3 regions of the Paenibacillus sp. FSL R5-0517 genome follow, and region 1 is predicted to be linked to each of the others. Evidence: riboswitches for the same ligand, from Rfam matches in the RefSeq annotation. Region 1 holds a riboswitch; each other region holds the start of a gene.
The links. A riboswitch is a leader RNA that binds a small molecule or an ion and turns the genes downstream of it on or off. The one in region 1 is predicted to bind S-adenosylmethionine.
Positions count from the first base shown of each region.

Region 2: another riboswitch for S-adenosylmethionine. It lies ahead of mmuP (S-methylmethionine permease); the one in region 1 lies ahead of metA (homoserine O-succinyltransferase).
Region 3: another riboswitch for S-adenosylmethionine. It lies ahead of MKX40_RS25490 (methionine ABC transporter ATP-binding protein); the one in region 1 lies ahead of metA (homoserine O-succinyltransferase).

Region 1 is NZ_CP150235.1:1,949,744-1,956,074, reverse strand. It holds gene MKX40_RS08815 (aminotransferase class I/II-fold pyridoxal phosphate-dependent enzyme) at 1-1,113, opposite strand, end outside; gene MKX40_RS08810 (PLP-dependent transferase) at 1,110-2,297, opposite strand; gene metA (homoserine O-succinyltransferase) at 2,322-3,239, opposite strand; SAM riboswitch class I at 3,475-3,598, opposite strand; gene corA (magnesium/cobalt transporter CorA) at 4,050-4,985, shown strand; gene MKX40_RS08795 (HRDC domain-containing protein) at 5,056-6,057, opposite strand; gene MKX40_RS08790 (ROK family protein) at 6,234-6,331, opposite strand, start outside.
Region 2 is NZ_CP150235.1:5,988,863-5,995,193, forward strand. It holds gene mmuM (homocysteine S-methyltransferase) at 1-63, opposite strand, end outside; gene mmuP (S-methylmethionine permease) at 41-1,453, opposite strand; SAM riboswitch class I at 1,544-1,646, opposite strand; gene MKX40_RS26790 (Ger(x)C family spore germination protein) at 1,717-2,919, opposite strand; gene MKX40_RS26795 (GerAB/ArcD/ProY family transporter) at 2,916-4,016, opposite strand; gene MKX40_RS26800 (spore germination protein) at 4,057-5,769, opposite strand; gene MKX40_RS26805 (PAS domain-containing methyl-accepting chemotaxis protein) at 5,985-6,331, opposite strand, start outside.
Region 3 is NZ_CP150235.1:5,717,878-5,724,208, forward strand. It holds gene MKX40_RS25475 (DUF2167 domain-containing protein) at 1-903, shown strand, start outside; gene MKX40_RS25480 (MetQ/NlpA family ABC transporter substrate-binding protein) at 1,095-1,934, opposite strand; gene MKX40_RS25485 (methionine ABC transporter permease) at 2,009-2,668, opposite strand; gene MKX40_RS25490 (methionine ABC transporter ATP-binding protein) at 2,669-3,703, opposite strand; SAM riboswitch class I at 3,829-3,970, opposite strand; gene MKX40_RS25495 (Cthe_2314 family HEPN domain-containing protein) at 4,109-4,825, opposite strand; gene MKX40_RS25500 (heme A synthase) at 5,015-5,953, opposite strand.

The sequences.
Region 1 (6,331 bases):
TACCGAGAAACGCAGCAACCCGTCTGTAATGCCACGGTCCCGGCGAACCTCAGCCGGCATTGCTGCATGAGACATCATCGCTGGGTAGGACAGAATACTCTCGACAGCTCCCAGGCTTACAGCAACAATGGGTAGCTTCACCCGGTTAAGAACTGCTTTTGCACGATCTCCTGAACCGACGTCAAATGAAACGACAGCTCCATATCCTGTTGACTGGCGCTCATGTGCCTCGCGGCCCGGATGATCCTCCAGTCCAGGGTAAAAGACAGCGGTAATATCACTGCGCTCATTAAGCCATGCCGCAAGTCTGGCTGTACTCCGTTCACTATGAGCCATACGAGCCCCCAAGGTTTTCATCCCGCGCATCAGAAGCCAGGATTCTTGTGCCCCGAGTACAGTTCCAAGTCCATTTTGCAACTGTTTCAGTTGTACGCCAAGTGATTCCGTGCGAGCAACTGCTAAGCCTGCTAACACATCACTATGCCCCCCTAGGAACTTGGTAGCACTATGTACGACGATATCCACACCAAGCTCAATTGGACGCTGATAGTACGGTGTCATAAAGGTGTTATCCAGAATCGTGATCAGGTCATGTTCCTTCGACCAGTCAGTTACGGCAGCGATATCCGTAATACGCAGAGTAGGGTTGGACGGTGTTTCCATATAAACTGCCTTGGTGTTCGGCTTGAGCGCCGCTTTTACTTCATCTATATTGGTCATGTCCACAAAAGTCGTCTCAATCTGCATACGGCTTAATATCGAAGTAAGCAACCGATACGTGCCTCCATATACATCTTCCGTTACAATCATGTGATCCCCTGCGGAGAACATCATGAACACGCTGGAGATCGCAGCCATCCCCGATGAATAGGCGAATCCTCGCGCTCCGCCCTCCAGCAGTGTGATGTAATCTTCCAGAGCCTGACGTGTCGGATTACCCGAACGACTGTAATCATGTTGAGGCGGATTGAAGATATCAAAATGATGGAAGGTTGAGGCTTGATAGATTGGCACACTGGAGGCTCCAGTTGTTTTGTCAATTTCATCACCAAAATGAAGCAATTTGGTATCAAATTTCAATTCAGAATTGGGCTTGTTGTTGGACTCACTCATGAGTGCACGCCTCCTTCAACTTCCTGTTGTGCAGCTGTCAGAGCATTGCCAAGATCTGCAATCAGATCATCCGCATGTTCAATGCCTACAGAGAACCGGAGCAGTCGGTCATCGACACCTACAGCATCACGGATTTCAAGCGGAATATCCGCATGCGTTTGTACCGCTGGGTAGGTCATGAGTGATTCCACTCCACCGAGACTTTCGGCAAAAGCAATCAGTTTGATATGACGCAGCAATGGTTCAACGTAACGTGCATCCTTTACTTTAAAAGAGAAAATACCTGTGTTACCTGTGGATTGTTTATTCTGCACCTCATACCCCGGATGATCGGACAGGCCTGGATGATACACTTCACCCACCGCTGGATGCTCAAGCAAGTATTTGGCAATGGTAAGCGCATTGTATTCATGACGCTCCATGCGAAGAGCCAGCGTTTTCATCCCTTTCATCAACTGGTAGGAGTCACTTGGAGACAATACCGCTCCAATGGAATTATGCAGGAACGCCATCTCTGCAGATAATGCCTCACCCTTGGTTATAATTAGTCCGGCCAGCACATCATTGTGTCCGCCCAGATATTTGGTAGCGCTATGAATGATGATATCGGCACCCAGTTCAATCGGACGTTGGAAAAATGGAGTCAACAACGTGTTGTCAACAATGGTCAACAGGCTGTACTTTTTCGCCCAGGAAGCAACGGCTTCCACATCTGTGATCATCATCAATGGATTGGTAGGTGTCTCAATAAATACGGCTTTGGTATTTGGCTGACGAACCTTCTCCAGTGCTGCCAGGTCATTCGTGTCCACATAACTTGCGGTTACACCGAAACGGGACAAAATGCGTTCGAGCAGGCGATAGGTTCCACCATACAGATCCAGCGATACTATAAGATGATCTCCTTGACCAAACATGGCAAAAATCGTTTGCAGGGCGGCCATACCCGAGCTACAGGCAAACCCTGCATCACCGGACTCCAGCGCTGCAGCCGCTTCTTCCAACACTTTACGGGTTGGATTCGTCGTACGAATATAATCAAACCCCGTGCTTTGTCCTAGCTTCGGGTGGCGAAACGCAGTGGATTGATAGATCGGAAAGTTAATGGCGCCTGTTACCGGTTCATTGATGGACCCTATTTGTGCTAAGCGGCTTTCAATTTTCAACTTGTTGTTGTCTTCCATTGCTGCATCCTCCTGTAATCTCGATTAGATTTGCGGGCCAATATCGTAAGGTGTTTCTTGATACACATAGTAATTGAGCCAGTTAGAGAATAATAAGTTGGCATGAGCGCGCCAGGTAGCCGGTGGCACACGGGAAGGATCGTTATTTGGATAATAGTGTCTAGGCAATGCAATATCCAATCCTTTGGCTACATCCCGGTCATACTCCCACTTTAATGAGAACGGGTCGTACTCGGCATGACCTGTGGCAAAAATTTGTTTGCCGTCTTTGGTCGCAACCAGGAAGATACCCGCTTCCTCGGATTCAGCCAAAATCTCTAAATTTTCATTCTTTTCAATATCTTCGCGTCTCACTTCCGTATGACGGGAATGTGGAACGTTGAATACTTCATCAAATCCACGCAACAATGGAACATGTGGTTTATTGATCGTATGTGGGAAAACGCCAAAGCACTTTTCATCAAGTGGTACTTTCGGCACATCAAAATGATGGTATAAACCTGCTTGGGAAGCCCAACATATGTGGAGGGTTGAAGTCACATTGGTTTTGGTCCATTCGAAGATCTCCTGGATCTCATTCCAATAGTTCACGTCTTCGAAATCCATCTGTTCCACCGGGGCACCCGTAATAATCATGCCATCGAAACGTCGGTGTTCAATCTCGTCGAAGGTTTTATAGAACAGATCCAAATACTCCTGAGACGTATTCTTCGACGTATGGGATTTGGGGTGTACGAGAACAACATCCACCTGAATAGGCGTGTTTCCGACCAGACGAAGCAATTGTGTTTCGGTCGTTTCCTTTGTCGGCATCAGGTTTAATATAGCGATACGGAGTGGACGAATATCCTGCTGGTATGCAGAAGTTTCATCCATGACGAAGATATTCTCTCCTTCAAGTACTTCTTTTGCTGGTAAAGTATCCGGAATTTTGATTGGCATGGTAAGTCTAACTCCTCCTTGTGCATAGATAGATGCAACTGCCACTGGCTTGATGTCTTCATATCAATACAGTGACAGACTGCCTTGAGCTTGTAAAAACATTGAATTGCTCTTTCATCCAACGTTACAAACAACCTCAAGTTCCTTAGCGAAAATCACTGCTGAGAAGTCGGGGCATATGACAAAGACCTTCCTCGGATTTCGAGAAAGGTCATATGTAAATAGATATGCGCCTCTCTCATCTCTCAGTTACAACAGTGCCACTTGACACTAGGTCGCTGCAAGAATTAGCACCGTGCGGTATACCGCCGGTTGCCGGGTTTCATCGGGCCAGTCCCTCCACCTACTCTTGATAAGATTTCGCTGTATTAGATTGTAATTTAATATGGTTCACCGTCTACTTTATTACATTAATGCCCTTACGTCAAGGTGCAGTTCTCTGTCTGCTGTCCAGATCGGAACCGTTCTTCATCCGTTGTCATACACTGCCTCAGGGCGCGAAATAGACACATTTTTGCGCTTGAAAGCACCTTGTACCAGCGGTATACTAAACAAGGTGTTATAAACCCTTATGTGAGAGGTGACATATTAAATGGATGGCGACCCGAGGCCTGACTGGCAGCCGAATTCCGACAAACTGCATAGAGAATTGACATCAGCATGCCGGCAGCGGGACGTGACTTCCGTTTGATTATATAGTGAACGCAGCCCTGATCTCCAGGCTCCGCTGCCGACCGGCTGATTTGTTCTTTTTGCGCCCATAATGATAATATCCGCCGAGTTGGCGGGTGCAGAAGGAGTAGATTAACGATGAAAATCCGGTTGGTAAACAACGGTGTGTTTATTCCGGTGGACGATATTCAGCAGGCGCTGACTCCACCAGCGGAAGGATTTTACTGGATTGATGCAGATGTAGACGATTTGGCGGTACTTCAACCGCTGTTCTTGATGCATGATCTGGCTGTGGAAGACTGTCTTAGTGACGAAGAACAACGTCCGAAGATTGAAATTTATGAGAACCATTATTTTATTGTAATCAATAGCATACGTTTCGATGATGAAGAGATTTTTCTGCGTGCAGTCAACTTGTTCCTTGGCAGACATTTTATTATTAGTGTTACGAAGCAAAAGGTCAGCGAATTGCGCACACTGAAACCAATCCTGTGGGAACAGGAAATCAGTACACCGGATCGTCTGCTCTATTTGCTGGTTGACTTGATTGTTGATAATTATTTCACCGTAGGTGACCGAATTGAAGCACGGATTGAGAAGCTTGAGGAAGACATTCTGATGCATACCAAAAAGTCACATCTGAATGAAATCATCGGGCTGCGCAGTGAGATTCTGTGGCTGAAAAAAGTCCTTGGACCTCAGAAAGAGGTCATTAACACACTGAACAAAAAAGATCTGCGTCTCATCGATGATCAACTGCAAAAGTATTTCAGTGACATCTATGAAAATGCCGTAAAAATTTCGGAAACCTTTGAGACTTATCGCGACCTGATGGGCAACTTGCGAGAAGCCTACCAATCCAGTATAGCGAACCGGGCGAATGAGATCATGCGTGTGTTTACCGCCATTACCACGGTCTTCATGCCGCTGACGGTTATTACCGGAATATACGGTATGAACTTTACGAATATGCCCGAGCTTAACTGGAAATACAGCTATTTTGTTGTAATTGGCCTGATGGTTACACTGGGCCTGAGCATGTTCTTCATTTTCCGCAAAAAAGACTGGGTATGAACTCGTACGAAATAACAAAGACGATGCGCTCCTCTTGGAGGAACGCGTCGTCTTTTTCTATACCCTGCAACTAACTTACATTCCGCTCTGTCTCTGCATGCCGACGGAAGCGGATGCGAATCATGCGCAGTTTTTCATAGACCTGCTCCAGACTTCCTCCGTCGGGCTTCTCCGCTCCATACACCTTATGTAATACTGGCTTCAGGAACGTATCTCCCAGCTCCTCATATGCACTCCATACAGCCTCTTGTTCGTTCTCTGGCATCACAGCAAGCTCCACATCAAGAAGGCAATCGGTGTCATAACCTTCGAGATCCAGTGTCTCTAACAGCTCAATCAACTCGCGTCGGGATAATCCGGATCGATTAACGATTTCTTCTAACGTATGCCCTTCCTTCATGCCTTCAAGCACCTGCTTGCGCGTGGTGAACTTATCAAGTTCCTGTTTGTACTTCTGCTCTCTCTGCTTGTATAACCAGTTCTCATACTCTTCTTCCTTCAGCGCCGTGTACACCCATTCAAGCGGGAATGTCGTTGAACGCTCCAACCCGTTCGTAATCTCCATCCATTCCGCACCATAGTCGGTCGCTTTGCTCTCCCCTACGCCCGGCAATTGCATCAGTTCATCCATCGATTGCGGCACAAAGGCACTGATCAAACGCAGCAGACGATTCGTTGCAATAAAATACGGTGCCTTCCGGTCAGACACGGCTCTCTTTCTACGCCAGGCGCACAAATCCGTATATAACTGCTCATTGCCGTATAACTCACTGTAACAATGGAGTCGCTGCCCACCATAACTGCGCAACTTCAAATCATCATTCTCATGAAATAACCCCTGTAACTGCGGTCGGTATCCCTCACTCATCTGTATGGCGAGCTGATGACGATAAATATGAAGCAGTTCCTCCCAAGAAGTCCCTTCATACCAGATGCTGTCCTCACGTTCTCCTTCCTCGTAGCGACTCCATCCCAGCTGCCAACCATCCTCCTCTTCCCCAATCCATAGCTGTGCATACTCTGCATTTTGATCTGACATTCTGGACAATCTGTTCATGAAAATGACTTCCATCTCCGTTCCCTCCCTTTAACATTTCAGCCTAAACGGGTTAGCTACACTACCTAAAGGCAGCACAAAAAAACACCTCTCCTGCAAAATCCATGCAAGAGAGGTGCTTCCTCATTAACCGTACTATGCTGTTGCCCATATCATACCACAATGGTAAAATTCGTCAATCCCTTATTGATCTACTTATTTAATGCCAGTTTGGCAAGCGCCAGCGAACCACATAGTCCCGCATTGTCACCAAGTCCCGGTGAAACAACATACTGGTCAATCTCGGATT
Region 2 (6,331 bases), 2.9 Mb from region 1:
AATCATGACCGGATGTTCACGAAGGATCTGTTCTATGGGGTTAGTCGGTTGTGTTTGTGTCATGTACTTGTCCTCTTTTCTTATTCACACGTTCTGTCAAATAATAAGCTGCGTAACATACTGCGATAAATGGAACCCCACAATACAGCGCAATTCGCTGTGTCGGGTCGAAGGCAATACCTATGCATGAAGCCAGGCATAATATAAATGAAACAATCGGTACCACCGGATACAGTGGTGTACGGTAGACCAGATCCTTGACCGCATGTCCTTCCCGGATATACTGTCTGCGGAACATGTACTGGGAAGCGCTGATGCTCATCCATACGGCAACGACAGCCAGACCTGATATGGAGACCAGCGTAATATACACCGTACCTGGCGCAATAATGCTGGACAGCAGAGCCAGTGCACCACCCACCATACTGATCAGAAGTGCATTCAGCGGTACCCCGCGCTTGGTCAATTTGGCAAACCACGGAGAGATCGTTCTTTTGTCAGCCAGAGACCAGAGCATCCGTGAAGATGCATAGAGGCCCGAATTGGCAGCAGAGAGAATCGCCGTCAGAATAACAAAGTTCATAATATCTGCAGCGTAGGGTACACCCACCCGCTCCATTACCGCTACAAAAGGACTTTCCAATACACTGGCGTCCGACATGGGCAGCAAGGCCGACAAGATAACAATCGTTCCGATGAAGAAAATAACCAAACGCCACAGTGTGGTATAAATAGCTTTGGGAATCGTCTTTTCTGGATTCTCCGTCTCCCCGGCGGCAATACCGATTAACTCAGTGCCTGAGAATGCAAAGTTAACAGCAAGCATAGTCATCAATATCGCTGTAGCCCCATGAGGGAACCACCCGGATGCGGTAATATTTGATAGAAATGGAGCCGGTTCAGCATCCGCCATGGGAATGAACCCAAACATGGCTGCACCACCGATAATAATGAAGATTACGATGGTAACTACTTTGACAGATGAGAACCAGAACTCGGATTCCGCAAAAAGTTTTACCGTTAAAGCATTGAACAAAAAGATCATCAGTGCAAAAAGTGCGCTCCATATCCATACATTTACCGATGGGAACCAACGCTGCATAAGCAGACCGGCGGCTGTGAATTCAGAGCCAAGCGCAACAGTCCAGGTTAACCAGTACAACCAAGCCACCGTGTAGCCTGTTGCTGGTCCAATATATCTTGCCGCATAACTATGAAATGCTCCCGTCTCTGGCATATGAACAGACAGTTCACCAAGACAGAGCATCACCAGATATACTACGATCGCTCCAATCAAGTAGGAAAGAATAGTTCCCAGTGGTCCCGCCTGCTGAATCGTATAACCCGAGCTCAGGAATAATCCCGTTCCAATGACGCCACCCAGAGAGAGCATGACCACATGCCGTGCCTGCATTTTCCGCTGAAAATGCCCTTTGTCGTTGTTGTTCTCCATACCTGCTGCTCCCTACTTCTTCATCCAGAAAAACAAAAAAGACCCACTCTTCCTAAAGAGTGCGCCGTTACTGACAAATAAAAACAAACGCTCCTATCTATCAGGCTGTTCACCCGCTGGAATTAGCACAGTATCCTTCAGATCTGTTGCTGAGGTTTCTAAGGGCCAGTCCCTCCACCTCTCTGGATAAGAAAATGATTTTTTATAAATATAGCGATTGATTATGAATGTGTCAATATTTATATCATAAATGGCACATCTCGCTATTCTGTGGAAGACCCTGGATTGGTAATAGTGGTCTTTACCTCATACGTGATCGGCACGGTACTGAAAATTTTATCCCAATCACCTTTGACTTTCTTCCATGTCTTTGGATGTTTAATACGCAAGCTGTCCCGAAAATCCGCTACATCGACTTTATAAGTATGCTGAAGTTTGTACAACACCTGACGAATCTGTTGTTCGGCCAGCTCAGCAAAATCCTTTTCCAATTCTCTTAGATATTCACCTTTTTCCTCTTCCTCGGGAGCGCGCCAATCCTCCATCAGCCAGCCTTCGGATTCAGTCTTCACATGGAATGAAATATCATTGCCGACCACCTTGGGAATAATTTTCACCTTTTTCTTCTTGATTTCATATACCACGGTGAATCCTTGCTTGTTATGTGTTTTTAAGACACCTCCTTTTTTTTTGGAATTGAGCCATGACAAACCCTCAAGATCTGTTTGACTAAGTTCTCCAATGAATTTCGTTGTTTTTCCATCAAAAATGCTACCTCCAGAGAACTTGTCCTCTCCATGGGAATTCAACACATTTTGCAGCAGAAAGCTGGAACCGGACTGCATCTGTGCATCTAACTTAGACAATAATACAGGATCCAATATTTTGTTGGACAAGTACGAATTGTTCGTAATTCCTGTGAGATAAAATGCCGGAATCCGAGACGGGTCCTGTGAAGTCAACACATCTAATGCAGAATGATGACTGATTAGCACCAGGCAGTTCGGTCGAATATCATTATCCCGTAGTACAAAATCAAGCAATTGGTCCAAACCATATTTTTTGGCAATATCCTTGGAAACGACGATAACTTTCAGATGATGTCCAATAAGTGGTCGATCCCGCCTTAACGCAAACTGACGGAAGATTTGCAACATGGAATCTCCACTGAGCTGTTCATTGGCATAGGATGTTTTGCCGGAAGAAGGAGAACCGGATTGCTGGCTCGATTGACTGTTGGAGAAGCCCGGAGCGATCTGCACCGTGGCAGTTACATAGTTCTTCTTAGGATATGAGCCTCCTTGAGCAGCGATGTCTTTCTCGAATTCCGTCTCTTTGCCGACATCGATTCCAAGACCAACATAGAGACTTAGATCCTCTATTTCCCGACTGCTCCAGCATCCGGACAGCGTCAATAGAATACAAAAGGCAGAAGCTAAACGTAAGAGCATACGGAATGGCATCATGCATGTTTGCCTCCTTTTTTGCGAATCAGACTTATCAACAGTAACACCATAGGAAGAATGCCAAATAAAAACACAGATGCATTACCCAGCATATCTCCAAGTGCAAAAGTATCATCCACCGTTTTGGGCATCATGGCTGTCACATAAATGAATGGAAGCAGACCATACATAATCCCCTTCATTTTTTTTGAACGGAACAAATCACGAATACCCACCGAAGCACAGTAATGTGTGATCGCGGTAGTCGAAAAAATCTGCATAATCCAAATGACCAGCAATAAGGATTCAAATCGTTCGAATATTAATCCCTGTATCTCGAAGCTTCTCACCAAATCCAGCGTTGGCCAGGTTCGAGTTTTGATTCCATCCAGGGACAGGCTACCTACAACCATGACAACCGTAATCAAATATATAATGGTGGATATAAGTATGCCCCAGCTCATCGCCTTATTGCTTTTCTTCGGATTTTTCATATAAGCAGTCATGATTAGCATCACCTCATACCCCGTATATGATAATAGAGAAGGCTTAAGTCCTTTGAAAACAGGCATAAGACCTTCGCCGAGCACTGGTCTAAGATTTCCAATCTCAAATAGCTGATTACTCAGCAGAATTTCAATGACAAATATAATGATTGTAATCGGTAGAATAATCTCGAACACCCGTATTATGACACCAAGTCCGCCTGAGATCATATATATACCGATCCACATGAAGACCATAACAATCGCCCATGTGGGCGTACGTTCAAGCAAATACATCCCTGTTACTTCAGCCATGACTCTAATTTCGAATGCGGCAATCACCATAAAATACATAATCATGGCAAATCCCAATATGTAAGCAATCCAGCTCCCCGTAATTTCACGGGTGAACTGGAATACCGTTTTCCCCGGAAATCTGCGACACAAGGTAACCAGAATAATGCCGACACCTGCAATAATCAGTCCCGACAGAATAATGGATATCCAGACATCCGGTGTTCCGACAGCCTTACTGGTCGTTCGAGGTAACGTCAGGATCCCGGCACCAAGCATGTAATTCACAATAATTATAACGGCCTGTGTCGTGGTTATCTTTTGTGGGGAGCCATTCACTTTAGTTCACCTCCAGAGCTTCTGTAGATGGAAAATTTGATTACTTTTTACGATCCTCATCGAGCGGATTTGTCATTTTGGGACGCATTCTCATCATGTTCAACGGAGCACGAATAACGAAATCCTTCCATTCATTGATGTGATAAGGGACGGCCGGAGCTACGTAAGGTACGCCAAAGCTTGAGAGCCGTGCCAGATGCGTGCACACAAGCAGGAAGAACATAACCACGCCATACAAACCAAGAACTGCGGCACTAAACATTGCGGCAAATCTCAGAATTCGCAGAGTTAGCCCTGCACTATAGACTGGAATGGTAAAGGAAGAGATCGCCGTAACCGCAACGACAATAACCAGGAATTGGCTTATGATTCCTGCTTGTACTGCTGCTTGTCCAATAATCAGACCTCCCACGATACCCATCGCTGGCGCAATCGGTTTAGGCAGCCGTATCCCTGCCTCTCTCAGAATTTCAATGGAAATTTCCATGATCAGTACTTCAATGATCGAAGGAAACGGTACCCCTGTCCGCGTTTCAATAATCGTCAGAACCAGCTTGGTCGGGATAAGACCAGGGTGGAACGAAATAAACGAAATATAGAGTGCAGGAGCGAGCAATGCCAGCATCGCAGCTACAAAACGCAGCATACGTAAAAAGGTTCCTGGAATCCAACGTTCATAATAATCTTCGGGAGATTGAAGCAGCATGCTAAAGGTCACGGGTACAACAAGTACAAATGGCGTTCCATCCAACAAAATAGCTACCCGACCTTCCAGCAAAGCACCCATTACCCGGTCAGGCCTCTCCGTATTTAGTACCTGTTGAAAAGGACTTAGGGTACTGTCTTCGATGAGTTGCTCCACATAGCCTGATTCCAGCATCGAATCCATATCCATCTCTTCGATTCGCTTACAGACTTCAGTAACGAGATTGGGATCGGCAATATCCTGAATATAGGCTATCGCCAATTCTTTTTTGATCCGTGAACCCACTTCAAACTTTTGAATAAAGAGACTCTGATCACTTCCGTAACGACGTAAAATGCCTGTGTTATCGCTTAATTGCTCTGTAAAACCAATCCGGGGCCCACGAATCAATCCCTCTGACAGAGGCTCATTCACACCTCGACTTTTGATCTTGTGGCCTCCAATTAATAAAGCACCTGGCAACCCATCAACCAACAGTGCATTTTTTCCGAAAAGCACGCCAATTGAGAGCTCTTGGAGAGACGAAGTCTCCTCAACCAGGCTGACAGGAAGTAATTGATCCTTCAGGTATGCCGACAACAGATGTGCATTGTCTGGATGAAGAAACCCCTCCTGCTTAAGTAGGGGAACGCCCTCTAACATTAACGGGGAAATCAAGTGATCATCTACCAAGTCCTGATCTACCAGACCTTCGGTATAGATGACTGCAGCCCGTGTATTCGTTCCCCTAATCGTAAATTCCCGAATATGAACATCTGCATTTTGTCCGAAGCTTTCTTTCACGCTAATCAGATTGGTACTATACTTCTCCGTTAACTTAATATTGGCATAATGGCCTGTCTCGGTTCCTTGACCCTGGCCTTTGGCTGCTGGAGAGATATCCTTCGAGGATATCGAGGGTTTCTTAGAACGAGAGAAGCTTCCGCGCTTAATGGCGGCATTGATCCAGCGCGTAGTCATGGTAATGCCAATTGGAATAATGAAAACCAGGAATGCCTGAATCCATATGGGCCCTTCTGGCACGTAGGATAGAATTGTTGACCACATGTTCCCACCCCAACATTTCTCTGCATGCGAAGCTGCAGGTATTCCCAAGTATTGTGTCCCTGTTTGATCACAATAATTCCCGTTTTTTTGCGGACCATCTAACCTAAAATGCGTCAAAGACAAACCCGTAATCTCATTGTGTGTGTAGTAATCTACCCAAAGACAAAAAACGGTTCCTCTGTGAGGAACCGCTAACAATTAATAATATTATATTCTTATACGATTCTGGTTACATGCTCTGCCTTGGCATCTAACAAGTGAGCCGATGCAGCGATTGCCATGAAGTCATTCAAAGCAATTTCAATCTGCTGCTGGCTCCGCTCGACGTATTCCTCTACTTTTTTGGTGCCACCTGTAATATTACCAATTTCCTTGGTTATTCCAGTAACGCTATCACGGATCTCATTGATCGAACTCTCCACCATTGCGGATAGTTTCTTGACTTCCTTTGCCACAATATCGAATCCTCGTCCGTATTCCCCGGCATGTGCAGCCTCAATGGCGGCATTTAATGCAAGCAACTGTGTCTGTGATGAAATCTCGCGTATGGTTCGTACCACGC
Region 3 (6,331 bases), 3.1 Mb from region 1:
ACGGATCAATCACCCGATGAGTATGATTGGATTATTGGCCCTGCATCTGTAACGCTCGATGGCAAAGCCACACTGAAAGTCCCTGAAAGTCATTCCTTTCTGGATAAGGCCAATACCCAACGCTCAATACTTAACAGCGGTGGAAAGCCTAACGGGAATGAAATCGGAAGCCTAACCAGCAATAGTGAATACGGCTCGTGGTATGTTGTATTTGAATACGTGAAGACAGGTCATATTCATGATGATGATCAAAATTTGAATGGCGAAGAACTGTTAAGCAGTTATATCCGAGGCACAGAAGAAGAGAACAGAGAGCTCGATCCCGAATACAGAACGTACATAACAGGTTGGGAAATCGAACCGGCATACGATAAGACCAAACATCAGTTGGTCTACTCCCTAGGTTTCAAGAATGCTGATCAGCAAGCCATGGTGAATTACAATGTAAAACTCCTGACACGCGAAGGGTACATCACAGCCATTCTGGTTATCGATACGGCAAACTTTCAACAGAGCCGCCAGGCATTCGAGGAAACCGTCCTTAATCAGCTTCACATCAATGCAGGACATACCTACGAGGAATATAATGCATCGACTGACAAAACTTCGACCATAGGGCTCAACAGCCTTCTGATGGGCGGAATCGGGTATACGGCTTCCCAAAAATTTAGCGCTCTTCTTTTGCTCAAAAAAGGATGGGCCTTAATCTTGGTTGTCGTTCTTGGACTAATCGGTTGGATCAGATACAAAATCAAAAGTTCACACGGAGATGAAGAAAAACTCTCTCCCTCCGAGCGGACGTACCTGCAAGAAGCAGATGAACAGCAGCATGCTGATCAGAATGAATTATCATATTACCGCCAATCTTGTCACTCCAATGCTGATACATCAGAGAAACTTTGACCTATGTTGTGACTTATGTTGATCCATGCTTCAGCACAGACTTGGGGAGTGGCTGTTCAAAAATTGCACCTTGCTACAAGCGCTAATAACGCAAAAAGAGGATGTCCTTCCGTCATATTCATGACTTATGGGACATCCTCTTCTTATCAGTTCACGTCAACTCATACATTCAACTCATACATATCGTTAAATTATTCAGTTGCAGGTTCAACTGCACCTTTATAACGCTCTTTGATAAATGTTTTCACTTCTTCGGAGTGCAGGGCAGCAGCCAGTTTCTGAATTGCATCTGAATCCTTGTTGTCCTCACGAGAAACGAGAATGTTCGCGTACGGGTTACCTTGCAGATCTTCGATCAGCAAGGCATCATTTGCCGGATTCAGGTTGGCTTCAAGCGCATAGTTGGCGTTAATGAATACCAGATCCGCTTCATCCAATTGACGAGGCATCATGGCTGCATCCAGCTCGATGATATCCAGGTTCTTCGGATTGGCTGTGATATCCTGAATCGTAGATGTGATATTTGTATTGTCTTTCAGCGTAATAATGCCTTCCTTCGCGAGCAACAACAATGCACGTCCACCATTGGATGGGTCATTTGGAATGGCTACTTTTGCGCCGTCAGCCAATTCATCCAAAGACTTAATCTTTTTGGAGTATCCGCCAAAAGGTTCAACATGAACAGGAGTTACAGCAACGAGGTTGAATCCACGTTCTTTATTCTCGGTGTCCAAGTAAGGCTGGTGCTGGAAGAAGTTTGCATCCAATTTTTTATCAGCAAGTTGCTGGTTGGGTTGTACATAATCATTGAACGTAACGACTTGCAGACGAATGCCTTGTGCTTCCAGTTCAGGTTTGATGCTCTCCAGAATCTCAGCGTGTGGTGTAGGTGAAGCTCCCACTTTCAATTCAACCGTGCGTGGTGCACCTGCTGAATTGTCTGCGCCGCTATCGGCATCCTTGTTGTTTCCGCAAGCTGCGAGAACCGCAATCAGCATAAGACTAAGTAGAGCGAATGACCATTTTTTCATGTGTAAAACCCCTTCTCTAATCATTTTTTCATGTGGCGTTTGAATGACTGCACAGCCAACATGTTATCTATGTGTTATTTCCTGGTGAAAAATGTAACTAACCGATCTCCAGCCATCTGGAGAATTTGCACGAGAATAATCATCGACACTACGGATATGATCATGATTTCATTTTGATAACGGAAATATCCGTAGTTGATTGCCAGCGTTCCCAGTCCACCACCACCAACCATGCCCGCCATCGCCGTATAGGAGACAAGCGTAACGATGGTAATGGTTATCCCAGCAACCAGACCAGGTAACGCCTCAGGCAGCAACACCCGTCTTACAATCTGTCCGGTCGATGCCCCCATTGACTGCGCCGCTTCAATTACACCACGGTCAACTTCTCGCAACGTTGTCTCCACCAATCGAGCAAAATAAGGAGCTGCTGAAATAACCAAAGGAGGTATAACACCAAGAACCCCCGTAGCTGTACCGACAAGTATACGAGTGAATGGAATAAGAGCAACAATCAATATGATAAATGGAACTGATCGCAAAATATTTACAATCAAGGACAATATAATGTACACCGTCCGTGACTTGATCGAAGCAGATCGGGCTGTCATAAACAGCAGAACTCCGAGTGGTAAACCAAAGATAACGGTGAATAGGCCTGATACACCCAAAATTTGCAGTGTCTCTATGGAAGCTTTACCAACCTCTTCCCAACGAACTGTTGAAAAATCCATCTAACGAAGCACCTCCACATCAAGTCCCTCAGCGGTCAATTCGGATATCGTCCGATCAATCGCATTGGAATCACCTTCGAACCGAACGGTCAGCTGACCATAAGGAACCTGTTTAATCGTAGAGATTGTCCCTTGCAGGATGGCAAAATCCACACCCGTCTTGCGAACCGTCCTGGACAAAATCGCTTCATACGTTTTGTTCCCCAGAAAGGATATCTTCACAAGTTTCGATGCAACACCTGCCTGCAATTCAATGCCTGCATTTGCCAGAGCAGTCTCTTCCAGAGCCAGTCCAGCTTCATGGTCACGCATCATGAAGTCCCGCGTAATCGCATGCTGCGGCTTCAGGAACACTTCGGTTACAGGTCCCTGTTCCACAATGCCACCTTGATGAATGACAGCCACCTTATCACAGATGTTCTGAATGACATGCATCTCATGTGTAATCAGCACAATGGTAAGGTTGTACTTTTCGTTAATGTCGAGCAATAACTTCAGAATTGAATTTGTCGTCTGCGGATCAAGCGCTGAAGTAGCCTCATCACAGAGAAGTACATTCGGATCACTCGCAAGTGCTCTGGCAATCCCCACACGTTGTTTCTGTCCACCTGATAATTGAGCTGGATATTTGTTGCTATGGTTCTCCAGACCAACGAGATTGAGCATTTCCTTCACTTTGCGATCAATGGCATCCTTGGGTGTATTCACAAGCTTTAGTGGAAAAGCCACATTATCATATACCGTTGCAGAGGATAACAGATTGAAGTGTTGGAAAATCATCCCGATCTTGCGTCTCTGTTGCTGCAATTCGGTTTTGCTCAGTTCAGTCAGATTGATCCCGTCAACCCATACTTCACCCTCCGTAGGCCGCTCCAGCAAATTAATACAGCGAATCAGTGTACTTTTACCCGCTCCGGAATGGCCAATAACGCCGTAGATTTCACCCTTTTGGATGTTCAAATTCAGCTCGGATAACGCTGTTGTCGACTTTTTTCCTTTGCCGTACGTTTTGGTTAATCCTTTTAATTCAATCAATCGCACTTGCCCCTTTCCAACCACCTACATGTATCTTTACCCGATCTAAAGGAAAACTCCCCTTAAAGTACAAAAAAGAGCCCTTTGCAGAAACAAAGAGGGCTCTTTACGTGAAAGAATATACCTTCTCATCTGCCAAAATCGTGCCTTGCACCATTTTGTAGGAATTAGCACCTAACATCTATAACGAATGATACATGTATCATGTCATTACAAATCGGTTGCCGGGCTTCATCGGGCCTGTCCCTCCGCCGCTCTCGATAAGAAATATGTTATTGTAGGATTTTATAAGTTCATGTAGTTCATGCTTTATAATGTGAATGTAACTTTTGAGAAATATCAGTTCATTATTCGTCATTGTAACACTCTAATTGAAACTCAGTATATTCCAAGTATTCCGATTTGTCAAAGGGAATTATTTCTTTGCCATATTTTATTGATATAACGATAAGAGGCTGTTAACGTTTCACAGACCATATCCACGCCCTGACGCATTTCCTGCACATGCTGATTCAGATCCTCCAACTTTACTTTACCTTGCAAGGTCTGGTGTAACTGCCACAGGTCATCGTGCATTTCCGAGTTCATGTAGTGAATTTCCATATTACGTCGTTTGCGCAGCTTGCTCATCGGCTCCCGATATGAGTCCTTGATCTGAATTAATTTCAATGCAAGATCATGATGCTCCCTCGCAAAATCGAACTGCCTTAACACCGTAAAATAAGAAAAATGCGCTTTTGTATTTGAAGTATTCAGCTGGAATATTTCATTCAATACGGTCCCGACTTTATCCAAAATGGCAAAGCAGCGGATGAAGCCATCTTTGTAGAAATACACATATCGGGCATACTCAGCTTTTTCAGTCGGCGTCATGTCGTCCGTTGAGCCTGCAACGACCTTTTTGCGAAAATGAGCTGCAGCGAAGCTGCTTTGCTCCAGTTCATCCAGTGAGGAGATGAGTCCCTGAGTCCACACATACAGTTTCCGATAGTCATGCGTGGGATCATGATCCACATGCATTTGCCGCTGAAAGAGCTCAAGTGTATGCGCCATGGAGTCCATCGCTTCCTTCAATTTACCTTCGTTTATACGCGGTTTTTCCCCCAACAACGTTCGCAGCATATTTAACCTCCTCTTTTCCGAATCAACATTTCATCACCGTAACACTTCATCCATTCCGTAATTGCTGCTTGCCATAGGTTGCCCTGATCCCCCTGACATCAAACAAAGTCCACCTGTCCAATGATGTACATCACTGGATGGTGGACTTTCATATTAGGCCGAGTACCTTCAAGAGAACTGTATCTGTATCTAGAACCGATTAACCGGTCGATGTAGCTTGTACACCAGGAAACTCATATACGTTAAAACTCCGAACAATATGGCGATATCCAGCATATGAGCGAGAGCTACGAACATATATACTTCCGGGCGGTTCATTGTCACCATCATGAAAATACCAATCACGACTTGCATCAGGATGAGAACAACGGATACCACGCCAAGGGTACGCATTTCCTTGTTGTCCGGATGATTACGGTAAGCGAAATGACCCAGAATTGCAATAACAATGACGAGCGACGCTGCTGCTGCACGGTGAGCAAAAGCAACCGCTACCCCTCCTGAGAGCTCAGGGATGATCTGCCCGTTACAGAGCGGAAATCCGGAACATCCGCCAGCAGAATTCGTGTGGCTCACAAATGCACCCGTGTATACCACGAGATATGTGTAAATAGTGGAGAACCAGACCAGATTCCTGAATTTTTTACTCACCCGAGGGTATTTATTCAGGCGCTCCAATCCGCCATCTTTTGCCTCCTGCCTTATGCCCAGCGCCATCATCAGGGAACTGGCAAAAGCAATCAGTGCAAAGCCGAAATGCAGTGCCATGACTGCTGAAGATTGGGAGAAGACAACGGCAAAAGCCCCCATGATTCCCTGCACGATAACAAATACCAGGGTTAAGAAAGAAAACAATTGCAGGTCACGACGTGACTTGCCAAACAGCAGAAAAGCAACAAACGAGGCAATGGACAACAATCCAGCCAGTGCGCTTACAGCGCGATGGGAATATTCAATAAGTGAAGCCACAGTATGTGCCGGAACGAGTTTCCCGTTACATAAAGGCCATTCCGTTCCGCAGCCAAGGCCCGATTCCGTTTTGGTTACGATGCCTCCACCAAAAGTGGCCAGAAACATGACAAGACAGGTTAATACGGTTAACCATTTAAATAAAGTTAAGTGTTTCAATTTTTTCTCACCCGCTGTTGGTTTAAGATGGCGAAGAATATTCTCCGCTTGTTTCGATACTTTGACACTTATTTCACAACTAAATTCATTATACCGGATAAAATGTTCATTGACGTCCGCGCTTTGTGACAAAATGTTAACGTCTGATGAAATAATGACCCATAGGTCACTGGGGATATGTACATCAAATTTCTAACATAGAAACGTGTCGAACACACAAACGCCATTTCCCTATTTCAAGAGAAATGGCGTTTCATCTAGTATACCCTTTTACAACATGAACCTGTCATACTTTTATATAAGTTCAATGAAACATTTACACAATAACAGCGATCAGAAGGTTATTCTGGCATCGTAGTGGCAGTGTAAATATAACTT